2 regions of the Marinobacter sp. W-8 genome follow, and region 1 is predicted to be linked to the other one. Evidence: predicted binding sites of a transcription regulator. Region 1 holds the regulator's gene; the other holds the start of a gene.
What was found. The regulator LexA, encoded in region 1, represses DNA repair genes until DNA is damaged. The targets are predictions, from matches to a motif close to CTGTNTNNNNANACAG.
Positions count from the first base shown of each region.

Region 2: the regulator LexA is predicted to act here: its motif matches at 5,186-5,201, upstream of recN (DNA repair protein RecN).

Region 1 covers NZ_CP172297.1:1,256,427-1,264,482, forward strand. Annotated here, with positions in the region: gene ACF8YQ_RS05735 (gamma-glutamyl-gamma-aminobutyrate hydrolase family protein) at 1-187, opposite strand, end outside; gene ACF8YQ_RS05740 (amidoligase family protein) at 180-1,181, opposite strand; gene lexA (transcriptional repressor LexA) at 1,348-1,959, shown strand; gene ACF8YQ_RS05750 (cell division inhibitor SulA) at 1,999-2,493, shown strand; gene ACF8YQ_RS05755 (hypothetical protein) at 2,501-2,761, opposite strand; gene ACF8YQ_RS05760 (DUF6586 family protein) at 2,819-3,301, opposite strand; gene ACF8YQ_RS05765 (DUF1329 domain-containing protein) at 3,520-4,878, shown strand; gene ACF8YQ_RS05770 (SOS cell division inhibitor) at 4,960-5,289, shown strand; gene ACF8YQ_RS05775 (sigma-54 dependent transcriptional regulator) at 5,360-6,808, shown strand; gene ACF8YQ_RS05780 (PAS domain-containing sensor histidine kinase) at 7,022-8,056, shown strand, end outside.
Region 2 covers NZ_CP172297.1:3,297,418-3,305,473, forward strand. Annotated here, with positions in the region: gene dapB (4-hydroxy-tetrahydrodipicolinate reductase) at 340-1,143, opposite strand; gene dnaJ (molecular chaperone DnaJ) at 1,155-2,279, opposite strand; gene dnaK (molecular chaperone DnaK) at 2,358-4,283, opposite strand; gene grpE (nucleotide exchange factor GrpE) at 4,377-4,985, opposite strand; gene recN (DNA repair protein RecN) at 5,246-6,925, shown strand; gene fur (ferric iron uptake transcriptional regulator) at 6,978-7,397, opposite strand; gene ACF8YQ_RS15390 (outer membrane protein assembly factor BamE) at 7,520-7,852, shown strand.

The DNA of each region.
Region 1 (8,056 bases):
CGCCCGAAAGCACCAGTCCGTCCAGCAGTTCCACGTTGGTTCGGTCGCCCGGGCGTATGTAATGGGTTCTGGCACCGTGCAGGCGCAGACCCAGGCTGATCAACCGGTGAGCCATGCTTCGCCGGGCCGGACCACTGATGCCAATGGTTAGGCCGGGAACGTCTGTTTCAGTTTCCCGGTCAGACATAGCCGTGCTGATGCAGCCAGTCATCGGTGGTCTCACGCCAGGAGTGGGTGAGATTGTGGAAACTGAACTTCCGGGCTCTGTGGAATTCCTGCCGCAGGGCGTCTAGATCCGGGCTGTTATTGGCAAGTTGCTCGAGCACTACCCAATCGTTCCAGACTGAGGAGAAATGCCATTTCGGGTTGTCGATGTCGCAATCCGGCAGCCGGTAGTGCAGGGTGGGACGACTCTTGATTCTGGGATCCTGAACGTATTCGGACAACAGTGATTCGTTCAGATAAGCGAACAGTGGCAGAAGATCCAATGCCTTGTTCCGGGTCGGGTTGTAGTGCAGGTAGTCCCTCATCAGCGTGTCCAGGTCAGGACGGTAATCGTCTGCCATCAGTTTATCGGTATACCGACTGCTCCAGGGCTCAATGTAGGTGGTGAACTTCCGGCTGATATCCAGCTGATGCCGGGACTTGAGCCAGTCATACAGCAGTGCGAACGCCTGCAGATAACGTACCAGGGTCTCGGGTTCAAGATCGGGCAGTTCCGGGTTAAGTTGAAGCCCGAACGCAAAGTAGATGGCCTCTCGGCTGCCTTCAGCACCCAGGTCTCGCAGCTCGTCTACCAGATTCTCGATCATGCCCAGAGCCGACATTGCGAGCGGTGGTCCCACAATCTCTAATGGCACAATCTTCTCGGCGGCAAAATCAATGACGTCCATGGCGTGGTTGCCGAGTTCCCGAATGGATTCCGGGAGCCGCTCGTCGGCAAGATCCAGGTCTTTGATAGGATCAGAGTCCAGCTCAATGGTGAAAGCCCCGGCGTCCGTATCCAGTCGGGTGACATAACGGGATGTCAGCTCAGGCTCTCCCCCAAGCAGTCGGGCAGCATGCTGGACCAGGGCCTCGTAGGTCAGGCCGGACAGTTCAATCTCAACCCCGACTTTTCGTTCCTGGCCGTCCCGGTTTGTCGTTTGTTCCGGCATCTTGCAGCGGTCGTGTACGGTCATGGTTGTGTGTGGCTTCCCTGTGTCTGGTTTGCGTCACCATAACATACAGGCTGTTGGTCGCCCGTTACAGGAAGGAAACGAAACGGAGAGGGCTTTACACTGGATAAAACACTGTATATAGTCAGTTCACTGTATAAAAAAACAGGATCGAAATTCCGGAGCCCGACTGATGAAACTGACTGCAAGACAATCCCAGGTGCTGGACATTATCCGACGTTACGTGGATGAAACCGGCTACCCGCCCACCAGGGCTGAAATTGCCGCAGAGCTGGGATTCCGTTCCGCCAATGCGGCGGAAGAACATCTGAGGGCTCTGGCAAGGAAAGGCGCCATCGAGATGGTCCCGGGAGCCAGCCGGGGCATTCGCCTGCCGGAGGCCGAAGAAGATCTGGGCCTCCCTGTCATCGGGCAGGTTGCCGCCGGAAGCCCGATTCTGGCGCAGGAACATATTGAAGATCACTGCACGCTGCAGCCGGGCTTCTTCTCTCCTTCAGCAGATTACCTTTTGCGGGTACGGGGGATGAGCATGAAAGACATCGGGATTCTGGATGGTGATTTACTGGCGGTGCACAGTACCCAGGATGTCCATAACGGTCAGATCGTTGTCGCTCGTGTCGGAGAGGAGGTCACCGTCAAGCGTTTCCGCAGGGAAGGCAACAAGGTCTGGCTGATTGCAGAGAATGAGGAGTTTGCTCCGATTGAAGTCGATCTCGCGGAGCAGGAATTGTTTATTGAAGGTCTCGGCGTAGGCGTTATCCGCCGCTCCGATCTTCACTGAATACCGTATACGGCAGCGCATGGCGCAGGTAGGTGAGTAATGGAACAGTTGAGCTTCACTCAGAACATGGCATTTCAGCCGGCAGCTGTTGTTACGGCTGGCGAGGTTTCCTCTGGCGCTCGGGCGCCAGCTGCCAGGACGGCAACGTCTGGTTCGGAGCGGCGTTCAGCTTCTGGCTTCGGTGGTAACGTTACCGAGATTATCCTTCCGGAGGAGCAGGTAGAGAACTTCCAGCTCCTGCTGCCAATGCTCACACAACTGAACCAGGAGAAACGCTGGCTGGCGTGGATTGATCCTCCCCAGTCCCTGGTGGCCAAGTGGCAGAAAATGCACGGCATTGTGGCCAGTGAGATTCTGGTGTTGCGGTCAACGACAGAATTCCCGGCTCAAGAGCTGGCTGAGCGGGCACTGGGCGCAGGAACCTGCCATGCCGTTGTGCTCTGGACTCACAAGCTGGGCCGTGCAGCGCTGGAAACCTTGCAAAAGGCATCAGCCAAGGGCAATAGCCACGGTGTGGTGTTGCGCCAGAGATAACGGGTGCTCAGTGCAAGGTGTAGTGGGGCTGATTGTCGGCGAACTCGCTTTCGTCCTCTTCCCAGTCAATGTCGTGGCTGATGTTGCCAGCGGCCTCAATGCCAGCGGCAATCATCGCCTTGGCGACGTTCATGTCCCTGTCTTCCAGCATTTCTCTGGCTTCATCCGAGAATGAGATGCGCACAAGTGGAGCTGCGTCATCATCAATCCGGCGGAGCGCATAGTCGCCGTCGGCGAGTTGTACAATTTCAAAAAAAGAAGGTGACATTCATTCAACCTATATCTGCTGTCAGCGTATGTTAATGGATTGGCTCCGGCAGGCGGATTACCACTCGCTGTGTTGCTCGTCTATCTCTCTGGTCAATACGGTCATGGCAGCCAGTATCTTGTTCAGAGCCTGAACGGACCGATCTGGCCCCTGATCTGCCGAGACCGCAATGATGTTTTCTTCCGTCACGGTTTTCCGTGTCTTGGGCGGTTCTCCAGCGGCAGTCTCCAACTGATTCAGCTGTTGCCACCAGCTGCCTGGTGTTTCAGCCAGTTCCTTCAACATCCCGCCTTCCGCAATCGCATAGGGAAACAGCGCCTCCAACTCGTCGATGGAGGCCGGTCTGTCGACTTTGTTCTGGTGGCATCGGGCAATCATTACCAGCAGGAGTTCTCGAGCCCGCAGCAACAACTCAATGGCACCTTGCAGTTGGGCTTCTCGTTCCGGCGCAGTCGCTGCTTCGTCTTGCTCAACCCGGATTAGTAACGTTTTGGCCAGAAACAGCTTTTGCGAAACCAGAGAATGCCATTGAGATGCCATGAAGAAACCTGCGAACGAAAAATCAGAGAAACAGGGCCGGTAAAACTTTGGGAGTTTACCATTTCTGGCTGTTTATTTCTCGCTCTGTCCGCTTTGTGGAAATACCGTTTCACAAGAAACTACAAACAACCACTTGAAACGGGCGTTTGAAACTGGCAAAAAGAGCGTCAGATTGGGTGAGTATTGACCACTCATGTGACTCACGCTGGAGGTTGAGGATGCGAAACCGATTAATTGCTGCCATCGCAGTTGCTGTTATGGGGGCGTCCAGTCCGCTGCTGGCAAAAGTAACACAAGCTGAAGCAGCGCGCCTGAACAATGAGTTGACGCCGGTTGGTGCCGAGCGCGCGGGTAACGCGGCAGGCACTATTCCAGCCTGGGATGGTGGGCTTGCGACGCCACCGGCAAACTGGCGTGAGGGATCTGTAGAAGTTAATCCGTTCCCTGGCGACAAGGCCCTCTATGTGGTGACAGGGGATAACCTGGACCTTTACCGGGACAAGTTGTCGGACGGCCACATCCGCATGCTGGAGCAATATGGCCCGGAATTCTTCATGCCGGTGTATGAAACCCGTCGGACAGCGGCGTTTCCCGAGCATGTTTACGAAAAGTTTCGTCAGAATGCCCTGACCGCCGAGTTGCTGGACAACGGCAACGGGGTAAGAGACACCATCATGACCAGCCCGTTCCCCATTCCGCAGAATGGTCTGGAAGCGATCTGGAACCACATTCTCCGGTACCGTGGTGAGGAAGTGTCCTTCCGAAGTGCTTCAGCCACTCCTCAGGAAGACGGTTCTTTCAACCCGGTGGTCAACCACTATGATTATTTCTTCGCCTATAGCCAGATAGGCGCAGATCTTGCGGATATCGACAACAAGATCTTCTATCTGAAAACCGAGACCATCGCCCCGACCACTCTGGCTGGCACCATCACCCTGGTGCACGAAACCCTGGATCAGGTGCGTTCACCTCGTCTTGCGTGGCGTTACGATGCCGGCTCCCGACGTCTGCGTCGGTCTCCGAATCTGGCCTATGAAACCGACCTGCCGAATTCCTCGTCGCTGCGTTCGGTTGACCAGAAAGACATGTATAACGGCGCTCCGAACCAGTATGACTGGGAGCTCAAAGGCAAGCGGGAGCTGCTGGTGCCCTACAACGGATACAAGCTTCACGATTCCAGTGTCCGCCCTGAGGATGTCATTCGCCCGAACCACATCAACCAGACACTCGCCCGCTATGAGCTGCACCGGGTCTGGGTGGTAGAGGCCAAGCGTCGTACCGGTATCGGTCACATATACGAGCGCCGTGTGTTCTACATTGACGAGGACAGCTGGCAGATTCTGGTCTCCGAGGAATACAACGAGAAAGGCGAGCTCTGGCGCGTTTCGGAGGCTCACAATATCAGCTACTACAGCGAGCCGGTCTTCTGGACCACCATGGAAATGACGTATGATCTGAAGGCTAACCGTTATTACATTGATGGTCTGGACAACGGTTACCCCGCCTATAATTTTGCGCCGGGGTATCGTGGTAACGAGTTCACAGCCTCTGCGGCCCGTCGCGCTGCTCGGCGCTAACCGTCCACTTGCGTGGCGCCATCGCTGTTCGATGGCGCCCTTCCGTTGGCCAGCCTGTCCTGCAAACCCTGGAGATTGCTGATGGCCAACCCTGAAACCCTCCTTTCCGATCTGGATCAGCTCCAACACGAATTGAAGCAGGCCCTGGACAACCAGGACTGGGAGCAGTTGAGCCAGCTTAATGCCCGGGTTCGGCCAACGGTGGAGCTGTTGATGGCTGAGCTTGAACAGGCCCGAATCGACGCCACGTTGGTACGTGAGCGACTGGAAGCGCTGAATCGTTTTGTGGCCGAGGCCGATGCCGCCGCTGTGAAGGCCCGCGACGAGGCGAAAGCCTCATTGAAGGGGGTCAGCCAGAACCGTAACGCCGCCAAAACCTATCAGAACGTCTCCTCGAATCGTCAAAGATAGCGTCATAAAATTGACTCGGGCCGACATACGGTCTTAAATACCGCACAAATCCATGAAGAGATTCCTGTGAATGTCCAAAAATAACAAAGTGCTGGTGCTGAGTGAGGATGAAACCAGACAGCGAGATCTGGTCACCATTCTGGAGTTTGTCGGTGAAGAGCAGGTGATTTCCGGCGACGAGGCTTTGGCGCTTTTGGCGAGTGACGATGATCAGGCCTGGGATAGTGTTTCGGTAGCGGTCGTCAACGGCACCGAATCCGGCGCCTGTTCCGCCATAGAGCAGGTGTGCCGGGCCATGACCGGTGTACCAGTGTTGCTGGTTGGCGACCCTGAGCTCAAGGGTTTGTCAGAGGACGATGCGGCACGAGTGATTGCGCGGATGGAATGGCCGCTGAACTACACCAAGTTCGTGGATTCCCTGTACCGCGCACAGATCTATCGGGACCAGTTCAGCCGCAACCAGCAGCGCGGCCAGCAGCGTGGTGTGCAGCTGTTCCGCAGCCTTGTGGGAACCAGCCGGAAAGTCCAGCAGGTGCGTCAGCTCATGGAGCAGGTGGCTGACAAGGACGTGAGCGTTCTCATTACCGGTGAATCCGGTACCGGCAAGGAGGTGGTTGCCCGCAATCTGCATTACCATTCCTCGCGGCGCGACAAGCCGTTTGTGCCGGTGAACTGTGGTGCGATTCCGGCAGAGCTGCTCGAAAGCGAGCTCTTTGGCCATGAGAAAGGCGCGTTTACCGGTGCCATCACGGCGAGGGTGGGGCGCTTCGAGATGGCGGAAGGCGGCACCTTGTTCCTGGATGAAATTGGCGATATGCCCCTGAACATGCAGGTGAAGATTCTGCGGGTTCTACAGGAACGCACCTTTGAAAAAGTGGGCAGTAATCGCACCCAGACCGCCGACGTACGGGTGATTGCGGCGACCCACAAGCACCTTGAGGACATGATTGAATCCGGAGACTTCCGGGAGGATCTGTACTACCGGCTGAACGTGTTCCCCATCGAAATGCCGGCACTCCGGGAGCGGGTGGAGGACATTCCGCTGTTGATTAACGAGCTGATTTCCCGGATGGAGAAAGAGAAGCGTGGTTCATTGCGGATGAACTCGGCGGCCATCATGAGCCTGTGTCGTCATGATTGGCCGGGCAATGTCCGTGAGCTGGCGAACCTGGTGGAGCGCCTTGCCATCATGCATCCTTACGGCGTGATCGGGGTTCAGGAACTGCCGAAGAAGTTCCGCTATGTGGACGATTACGACGAGAATCGTCCGGTAGAGGATTCCGGTATGCCCTCGTCAATACCAGGGCTGGTGGGGTTGGATGCGCCGGCGTTGCTGCCGGTGAATGGCATCGATCTGAAGGACTATCTCTCCAATCTTGAAAAGCAGTTAATTCAGCAGGCTCTGGATGAAGCCAGCGGTGTGGTTGCCCGCGCTGCCGAGAAGCTGCGGATACGGCGCACCACGCTGGTGGAGAAAGTACGAAAGTACGGGCTGAGGGACGACTCGGAAGAAGCCTGAAGTCGCTGAGGTGGCTGGCTTGAGATGGCGTCAAAGGTTTGTAACCTGCGACGCCATCGTTGTTTCTGGCCGACGATAATCCGTCACTCCGGGTTTCGGAAGTTTTGTTACTATCTGAAAATAAAGAATAAACCATAATTGGCACGCTGTTAGCTTTAACCTTTCCGAACGAAAGTATTGATGGCCCCGCCGGGCCTGTCAGGGGGAAAGGTTATGAGCCACGCACATGTCGTTATGGAGTCCCGCCAACAGCCGGATGCCAACGCCGCGGCTGATGTCAACGACAAGGTGACAGCGCTGTTTCCACAACAGGACGATGAGGCTGTGGATTCTGCGCTTGAGCTGTTCAATCGCATGTCTCGCCAGATTACCGATTCCTATCGCACCCTTGAATCAAGGGTGAATCAGCTGTCCGGTGAGCTGTCTTATGAATCACGACAGCGCCAGCAGGAGCTGGAGCAGAAAGAACAGCTGGCGGACAGGCTTTCTACCTTGCTGAATGCCCTGCCTGCGGGTGTGGTTGTACTGGACAAACATGGCACCGTCAGCCAGAGCAATCCGGCCGCCATTGCCTTGCTCGGCGAGCCGCTTGAGGGCGAGCGCTGGATTGACGTTATCCGCCGTTGTTTTGCACCCCGTAACGATGATGGCCATGAAGTTTCCCTGAAGGATGGTCGCCGGGTCAGCATTGAGATCCGTACCATGGAGAATCAGCCGGGTCAGTTGATCCTGCTGACCGATCTGACTGAAACGCGCCAGCTCCAGTCGCAACTGGCTCATGCCCAGCGCCTCTCTGCCATGGGCAAGATGGTTGCGTCCCTGGCCCACCAGATTCGCACACCGCTGTCTGCTGCCATTCTCTATGGTGGCCATCTGAGCCAGCCGGATCTCGATGAGGAGCTACGTCAACGTTGCGCTTCCCGGCTGATGTCCCGCCTGACCCATCTGGAACAGCAGGTTCGTGACATGTTGATCTTCGCCCGCGGTGAAACCCGACTGGCGGAAGAGCTGGATTCGTCGCGCCTGGTGGAAGCGCTCGAGTCTGCTGTTGATGGACTCAAGCTTGCGCCAGGTGTGCAGGTGACCCTGGACAACCAGGTGCAGACGCCTTGCCGGCTGATGTGCAATCGCGATGCCCTGGTCGGCGCCTGTACCAATCTTGTGAATAACAGTCTGGAGGCAGGGGCAGCCGATGTTTCAATCGTCGTTTCCGCTACCTCTGGCCGCCTGGAAATCCGGGTGTCCGAT
Region 2 (8,056 bases), 1.9 Mb from region 1:
TATCCTCATCGAGTGGCGTAAGTTCGTCACGAACAGGAACGCAAGCGCATAATCTCAGGTTGCAAAAAAGCGAGACAAGGTAAAAACCCGGTCCCGCTTTTATAAACTTTTCAAAGGTACGCTTGGTGCAGTCAAATCGCCTTATTGTAAGCGATTTTGGCGTTTTTTGTCCACGCCGAATTGCTCTCGGCCTGACGCAAACTCCGGCCACGGAAGCAGGGCACCTTCCCGAAAACCGCTACAAGCACTTCCATGTGCGCTTCTCTCCGGCCATCCATGGCCTCCGAAATTTTCGGGAAGGCGCCCTGCTCCCGCAGCCTCTGAGTATGTAGCTCAACCTCAACCTTTCAGGTTCAGAACATCCTGCATGTCGTAAAGACCAGCCGCCTTACCCTTCAGCCACAACGCGGCCCGCATGGCGCCTTTAGCAAACGTCATCCGGCTGCTCGCCTTGTGGGTAATCTCAATGCGCTCGCCCTCGGTGGCGAACAGAACGGTGTGGTCACCCACCACATCACCGGCGCGGATGGTTTCGAAGCCGATTTCCTTGCGGGTGCGTTCGCCGGTGAAGCCTTCACGGCCATAGACGGCACACTCTTTAAGGTCGCGACCGAGAGCATCAGCCACCACTTCACCCATACGCAGAGCAGTGCCCGAGGGAGCGTCTTTTTTGTGGCGGTGGTGTGCTTCGATGATTTCCACGTCGTAGTCATCACCCAACGTTGCCGCGGCGGTGCGCAGCAGGTTGAGGACGACGTTGACGCCCACGCTCATGTTGGGCGCAAAAACGACCGGAGTGTTTTCGGCGGCCAGGGCCAGCTGCTCTTTTTCGGCGTCGGTCATGCCGGTGGTACCGATCACGAGCATTTTGCCGTTAGCGCTGCAAAACTTCGCGTTTTCCAGGGTCAGGTCCGGGAAGGTGAAGTCCACCAGTACGTCGAAGTCGTCTTTGACGTCGTCCAGGCTGGCGGCCATTTTTACGCCGGTTTTGCCGATGCCGGTCATTTCACCGGCGTCGGCGCCAATCAGACTGCTGCCCGGCTCGACGATGGCAGCGCCGAGCTCAAGGCCTTCGGTACCGTCGACAGCTTCGATCAGCACTTTACCCATGCGCCCGGCGGCGCCGATGATCGCTACCCTCATCTGCTCTACCCTCAGAATTTCATTTCGTCGAAGAAGTTTTTCACACCCTCAAACCATGAGGTTTTCTTGGGGGCATGATGAGTTCCGTTGTTACCATCCAGGGTTTGCTGGAATTCTTCCAGCAGCTCCTTCTGGCGTTTGGTGAGGTTCACCGGCGTTTCCACAATCACCCGGCACAACAAATCACCGGCCGGGCCACCGCGGACCGGGCTGACGCCTTTGTTGCGCAGACGGAACAGTTTGCCGGTCTGGGTCTCAGGCGGAATCTTGAGCTTTACGCGGCCATCCAGCGTTGGTACTTCCAGCTCGCCACCGAGGGTGGCGTCGACGATGCTGATGGGCACTTCGCAGTAAAGATTGCGACCGTCACGGGTGAAAATGGAATGCTCACGAACGGCGACCTGTACATAAAGGTCTCCAGGAGGCCCTCCGTCTACACCCATCTCACCTTCGCCGGACAGGCGAATACGGTCGCCAGTATCAACACCTGGCGGCACCTTGACCGAGAGGGTTTTCTCCTGGCGCACCCGACCCTGGCCGTGACAGCTCTTACACGGGTTCTTGATGATTTGGCCGGAGCCACGACAGGTAGGACAGGCTTGCTGTACGGTGAAGAAGCCTTGCTGCATCCGGACCTGACCCATGCCCTGGCAGGTGCCACAGGTTTCCGGGCGAGAGCCTTTTTCTGCGCCACTGCCGTCACAGGCTTCACATTCTTTATGGCCAGGGATGTTGATCTTGACGGTCTTGCCCTTAACGGCCTCTTCCAGATCCAGCTCCAGGGTGTAGCGAAGATCTGCACCGCGGGTGGTTCGGCCACGGCCACCACCACCGAAGATGTCACCGAACACATCACCAAAGATGTCGGAGAAGCTGGCGCCACCGCCGCCAAAGCCGCCGCCGGCCTGACCGTCTACACCGGCATGACCAAACTGGTCGTAGGCGGCGCGCTTACTGGAGTCCGCCAGGATTTCGTAGGCTTCGCTGGCCTCTTTGAATTTGTTCTCGGCATCCTTGTCATCCGGGTTACGGTCCGGGTGGTACTTCATCGCGAGCTTTCGATACGCCCGCTTAATTTCCTTTTCGTCCGCATCCCGGGAGATCCCGAGTACTTCGTAATAATCGCGCTTGGCCATGCTTCAAAACCCTGTTTTTATAACGAGGAAAACGCGAGCCCGGCCCGCGTTTCCCCAACTACTTGATGTACTTCGGAATTACTTCTTGTCGTCGTCTTTGACTTCCTCGAACTCGGCATCGACGGCGTCGTCAGCACTCTTTGCCTGACCTTCTTCCTGGCCACCGGCCTGCTGAGCCTGGTCGGCCTGATCCGCGTACATCTTCTGAGCCAGCTCAGAGGACACTTCGGTCAGCTTCTGAGTCTTGGCTTCGATCGCTTCCTTATCAGAACCCTCGAGGGCCTCTTCCAGATCCTTGATGGCCGCCTCGATGGACTCCTTCTCGCTGTCGGAGACCTTGTCGCCGGCTTCACTCAGGGTCTTGCGCACGGCGTGTACCATGGCATCACCCTGGTTACGGGCCTGGACAAGCTCCTCGAACTTGCGATCTTCCTCGGCATTGGCCTCCGCATCGCGAACCATCTTCTCGATCTCGTCATCGTTCAGACCAGAAGAGGCCTTGATCACGATGGACTGTTCCTTGCCGGTCGCCTTGTCTTTGGCAGACACGTTCAGGATACCGTTGGCATCAATATCGAAGGTTACTTCGATCTGCGGCACACCGCGCGGTGCCGGCGGAATGTCGGCCAGATCGAAACGACCCAGAGACTTGTTCTGTGCCGCCTGCTTACGCTCACCCTGAACCACGTGAATGGTCACTGCAGTTTGGTTGTCATCCGCTGTAGAGAAGGTCTGCGATTTCTTGGTCGGAATCGTGGTGTTCTTCTCGATCAGCGGAGTGGCCACGCCACCCATGGTTTCGATACCCAGGGTCAGCGGGGTTACGTCCAGCAGCAGTACGTCTTTCACGTCGCCAGACAGTACCGCGCCCTGAATCGCTGCACCCATGGCGACGGCCTCGTCCGGGTTCACGTCTTTACGGGGCTCTTTGCCGAAGAACTCTTTTACTTTCTCCTGCACCAGCGGCATACGGGTCTGACCACCGACCAGAATAACCTCGTCGATTTCACCGGCCTTCATGCCCGCATCCTGAAGAGCCACCTTACAGGGCTCCAGACTGCGCTGAACCAGGTCTTCTACCAGCGATTCCAGCTTGGCACGGGTCAGCTTCACGTTCATGTGCTTGGGACCAGACGCATCTGCAGTGATGTACGGCAGGTTTACGTCGGTCTGCTGGCTGCTGGACAGCTCGATCTTGGCCTTCTCCGCCGCTTCTTTCAGACGCTGCATGGCCAGAGAGTCGCCGCGAAGATCGATGCCGCTGTCTTTCTTGAACTGGTCGGCCAGGTATTCAATCACTTTCAGGTCGAAATCTTCACCACCCAGGAAGGTGTCACCGTTGGTGGCCAGCACTTCGAACTGGTGCTCGCCGTCTACGTCCGCAATTTCAATGATGGACAGGTCGAAGGTACCACCGCCCAGGTCGTACACAGCAACCGTGCGATCACCGCTCTTCTTGTCCAGGCCATAAGCCAGGGCAGCAGCGGTCGGCTCGTTGATGATCCGCTTCACTTCCAGGCCAGCGATCTTGCCGGCATCTTTGGTGGCCTGGCGCTGGCTGTCGTTGAAGTACGCGGGCACGGTGATAACCGCTTCAGTTACCTTTTCACCCAGGTAGTCTTCTGCAGTTTTCTTCATTTTCTTCAGAACTTCTGCAGACACCTGCGGCGGCGCCATTTTCTGGCCCTTCACCTCAACCCAGGCGTCACCATTGTCTGCCTTGGCGATCTTGTAGGGCACCATCTTGATGTCTTTCTGAACCACATCGTCTTCAAAACGACGACCAATCAGACGCTTGATGGCGTACAGAGTGTTGTGCGGGTTGGTCACCGCCTGACGCTTGGCTGACTGGCCAACCAGAGTCTCGTTGTCATCGGTGTAGGCGATGATGGACGGGGTGGTGCGATCACCCTCTGCGTTTTCAATTACCTTTACCTTGTCGCCATCCATGATGGCCACACAGGAGTTTGTGGTTCCCAGGTCGATACCAATAATCTTGCTCATCGAATCACTCCAAATCTTTCTGAATGCTGTTCCGGAGAATGCCTACCCCGGCCTTTGCTGTTTAATCGCTATATTGGCGCTCTGCTCGACTTTTCAAGCCTGCTCGTCGATTTTTGGCGCGTCTTCTGCCTTCGCCACCACGACCATCGCCGGACGAACTACCCGGCCATTAAGCAGATAACCTTTCTGCACAACCGCAACCACGCTGTTAGGCTCGGCATCCGGCGCCGGCACCATGGACATGGCTTCGTGCTGCTGCGGATCGAACGGCTCACCCACCGGGTTGAGCTGTTCAACGTTGAATTTCTTCAGGCTGTTCATGAACAGCGTAAGGGTCATTTCCACACCTTCGCGAATGGACGCAACCAGCTCGCCTGCGTTTTCGTGACCCTCGGTGCTTTCGACCGCCTTCTCCAGACTGTCGGCCACCGGCAACAGCTCTTTCACAAACTTCTCGAGCGCAAACTTGTGAGCTTTTTCCACATCAATCTCGGCCCGGCGGCGAACATTCTGCATCTCCGCCTGTGCCCGCAAGGCCTGCTCCTGGTACTCCTGCAGTTTCTGCTGCAGCACATCCAGCTCGGAGCCCTGCTCCGGTGACTGCTCGGCATCCTGGTTACCTGCAGCCTGCTCTTCCGCCGCAGCTTCTGCTGCCTCGTTGCGTTCTTCTACCTGTTCGTTGCGCTTTTCGTCAGCACTCATGACAACTCCTGATAACGTTTTCACGGCCACGGAGGCCTGCAGAAATAACCACTCCCGCTTGTGCAGAAAGCAGGAAAGAATCGCTTTGCGAACCGATATGGGGCCCACTTCCCGGGTTTCAACCGTCACCCACGCAATCTTTGATGTTTTCATCATTTCCTGTTTGCAAACCGGAAAAACCCTGTATATATTCACAGCAACTGTATGAACGAACAGTGGTTAGAGTTATTACTTGCTCAAGAACGAGCGGAGGTTGCGGCATGCTCACACAACTCACGGTATCGAACTACGCCATTGCAGAAAGGGTTGAACTCCAGTTCAACCGCGGTATGACAGCCCTGACTGGGGAAACCGGCGCCGGCAAGTCGATTGTGCTTGATGCCCTTGGCCTGGCCATGGGAGGCCGGGCCGATGCCGGCGCTATTCGCCATGGCGCCAAGCGTGCCGACATTACCGCCAGCTTCGATATATCCCGCATCCCCGAAGCCCGGTCCTGGCTGGACAGCCATGAGCTGGACGACAAGGACGATTGCATCCTGCGCCGGACCATCAGCAAGGACGGCCGCTCCAAGGCATTCATTAATGGCCAGCCCTGCCCGCTGTCACAATTGAAAGAACTGGGCGGCCTGCTGATGGATATCCACAGTCAGCACCAGCATCAATCCCTGCTGCGTAAGGAAACTCACCGAAAGCTGCTGGACGAGTTCGCCGGCGCGGAAAGCCTGGCCGACGAAACCCGATCTGCATGGAAAGCCTGGCACCAGACGCGTCAGAAACTACAGCAACGCCAGCACAATGCTGATGAGGCCGAGGCCCGTTTACAGCTGCTGCGCTATCAGGTGGAAGAGCTGGACAGGTTGGCGCTGGGCGAGGATGAACAGACAACCCTGGAAACCGAACAGGCACAGCTCAGCCAGGCCGACGCCGTACTTCACAGCAGCCACCAGGCCGCCCTGCTATGCACTGAAGATGAGGTTTCGGCCGCAGACCTGGTGCGCCAGGCACTGCACCAACTGGAGCAACTGCCGGTTGATGTCCCGGCACTGACCGACACCATCCAGATGCTGAACGAAGCACAGATTCAGATTTCAGAAGCCGGCGACAACCTGCGCCGCTTCGTAGACGACTACGAAGCCGACCCGGTCCGACTGAACGAAGTGGAAGAACGGCTCAGCGCCATTTATCAGATGGCGCGCAAACACCGGATCACCCCGGAGGAGTTACCGGAATTGCATCAACGCCTGAGCCAGGAGCTGGCCGAACTGGATGGCGGCGAAGGCAGCCTGGAACAACTTCAGGCCGAGCTGGAAAACCTGCGGGCACGGTTTGACGCCCTGGCCACCAAGCTGACAGAAACTCGCCGGGATGCCGCCATGGAGCTCGACCAGCGAATCGCCCGGGAGTTGGCACAATTGAGCATGCCATCGGTGCAGTTTGTCAGCCACCTGAGCCGGAACAGTGATGACGAACCTGCCCCTCACGGCATGGAAGAGGTGGAATTCCTGGTGAGTGCCAACCCGGGCCAACCCGCCCGATCGCTGGCCAAGGTGGCTTCCGGCGGTGAGCTTTCCCGCATCAGCCTGGCCATTCAGGTGGTTGTGGCACAAACCTCCACCACACCAACTTTGGTGTTCGATGAGGTGGATGTCGGCATCGGTGGTGGCACCGCGGAGGTCGTAGGCCGCCTGCTGAGAGCACTCGGTGAGAATGGCCAGGTACTGTGCGTCACGCACCTGCCCCAGGTGGCGGCCCAGTGCCACCAGCATTTGTTCGTCAGCAAATTTACGGAAAAAGACGCGACCTATTCACGCATCGAGCCCCTGGATGATCAGGGCAGAATCAGCGAAGTCGCAAGGATGCTTGGCGGGGTGCACATGACAGAACAGACGATAGCCCATGCCCGGGAGATGTTTGTAAAGGGCCAGGCAACCCATCACTAATCCCCCTCTCGTTTCGGAGAGCTTCTGGGCCAGCCTTGTCGCTGGCCCTTTTTTATTTCTTATCGGACTTCAGCGGCTTCACGTAAAGGATCAGGCTGTGATCGACAATCTCATAGCCGTGCTCTGCCGCAATCTTCTGCTGGCGCTCCTCAATGACCTCGTCGACGAACTCAACAACTTCGCCAGTCTGGGTGCAGACCATGTGGTCGTGATGATCATCGCCGGCCATCTCGAACACCGCGTGACCGCCTTCGAAATTATGACGCAACACGAGGCCTGCAGCTTCGAACTGGGTCAGCACCCGGTAGACTGTCGCCAGGCCCACGTCATCGCCCTGGTCCAGCAGCTTTTTATAAACGTCTTCAGCACTCAGGTGATGTTCTTCGGCATTCTCAAGGATATTGAAGATCTTGACCCTTGGCAGAGTAACCTTCAGACCGACTTTTCGTAATTCGGCGTTTTCAGATGACATGTTACCATTCGCTCTTTGGTGTGCCTCACGGCTTCCGGTATGATGAAGCCGCAGTACGACGGATGACCCGTTTCACACCTGCTTAACGCAGGCGAATTCAAGATAGAGGATTTCCCCCGGCGATGCAAAAGCTCCCCGCTATCGTTCTTATTAGCATTTTATCTTTGTCCGGCTGTGTTTTTCCGGGCGTTTACAAAATCAATGTCCAGCAGGGCAACATTGTGACCGACGAGGAGCTGAAAGAACTGTCTGAAGGCATGCCCAGAAGCCAGGTTCACGCCCTGCTGGGAACCCCGCTGATGCTGAACCCCGTCGACCCGTCCCGGGAATACTTTGTTTACACCTTTCAGCGCCGGGGCAACGACATCGAAGAGCAGCGCATCATCGTTTACTACGAGAATGATCAGTTGAGCCACTACGAAGCCCAGCTTCTGGAAGAAACGCCAGCCTACTAGTGTCCCGTCTGGCTAATTCCTTAATCTACTGCTTGCCTCTGAGGACTCTGACCAAGGCGCCAGTCTGCAGATGTGGTGGTTCCACATCAAGGACTGGCAACACAGGGCTCAGAGTCCTCAGAGACAAGCCCTCCGGGAGCTTCTGAAAAACCGAAGAACGTCGTTCTGCTGGCTCGATTTGGAACCACCAAACCTTCACCAGCA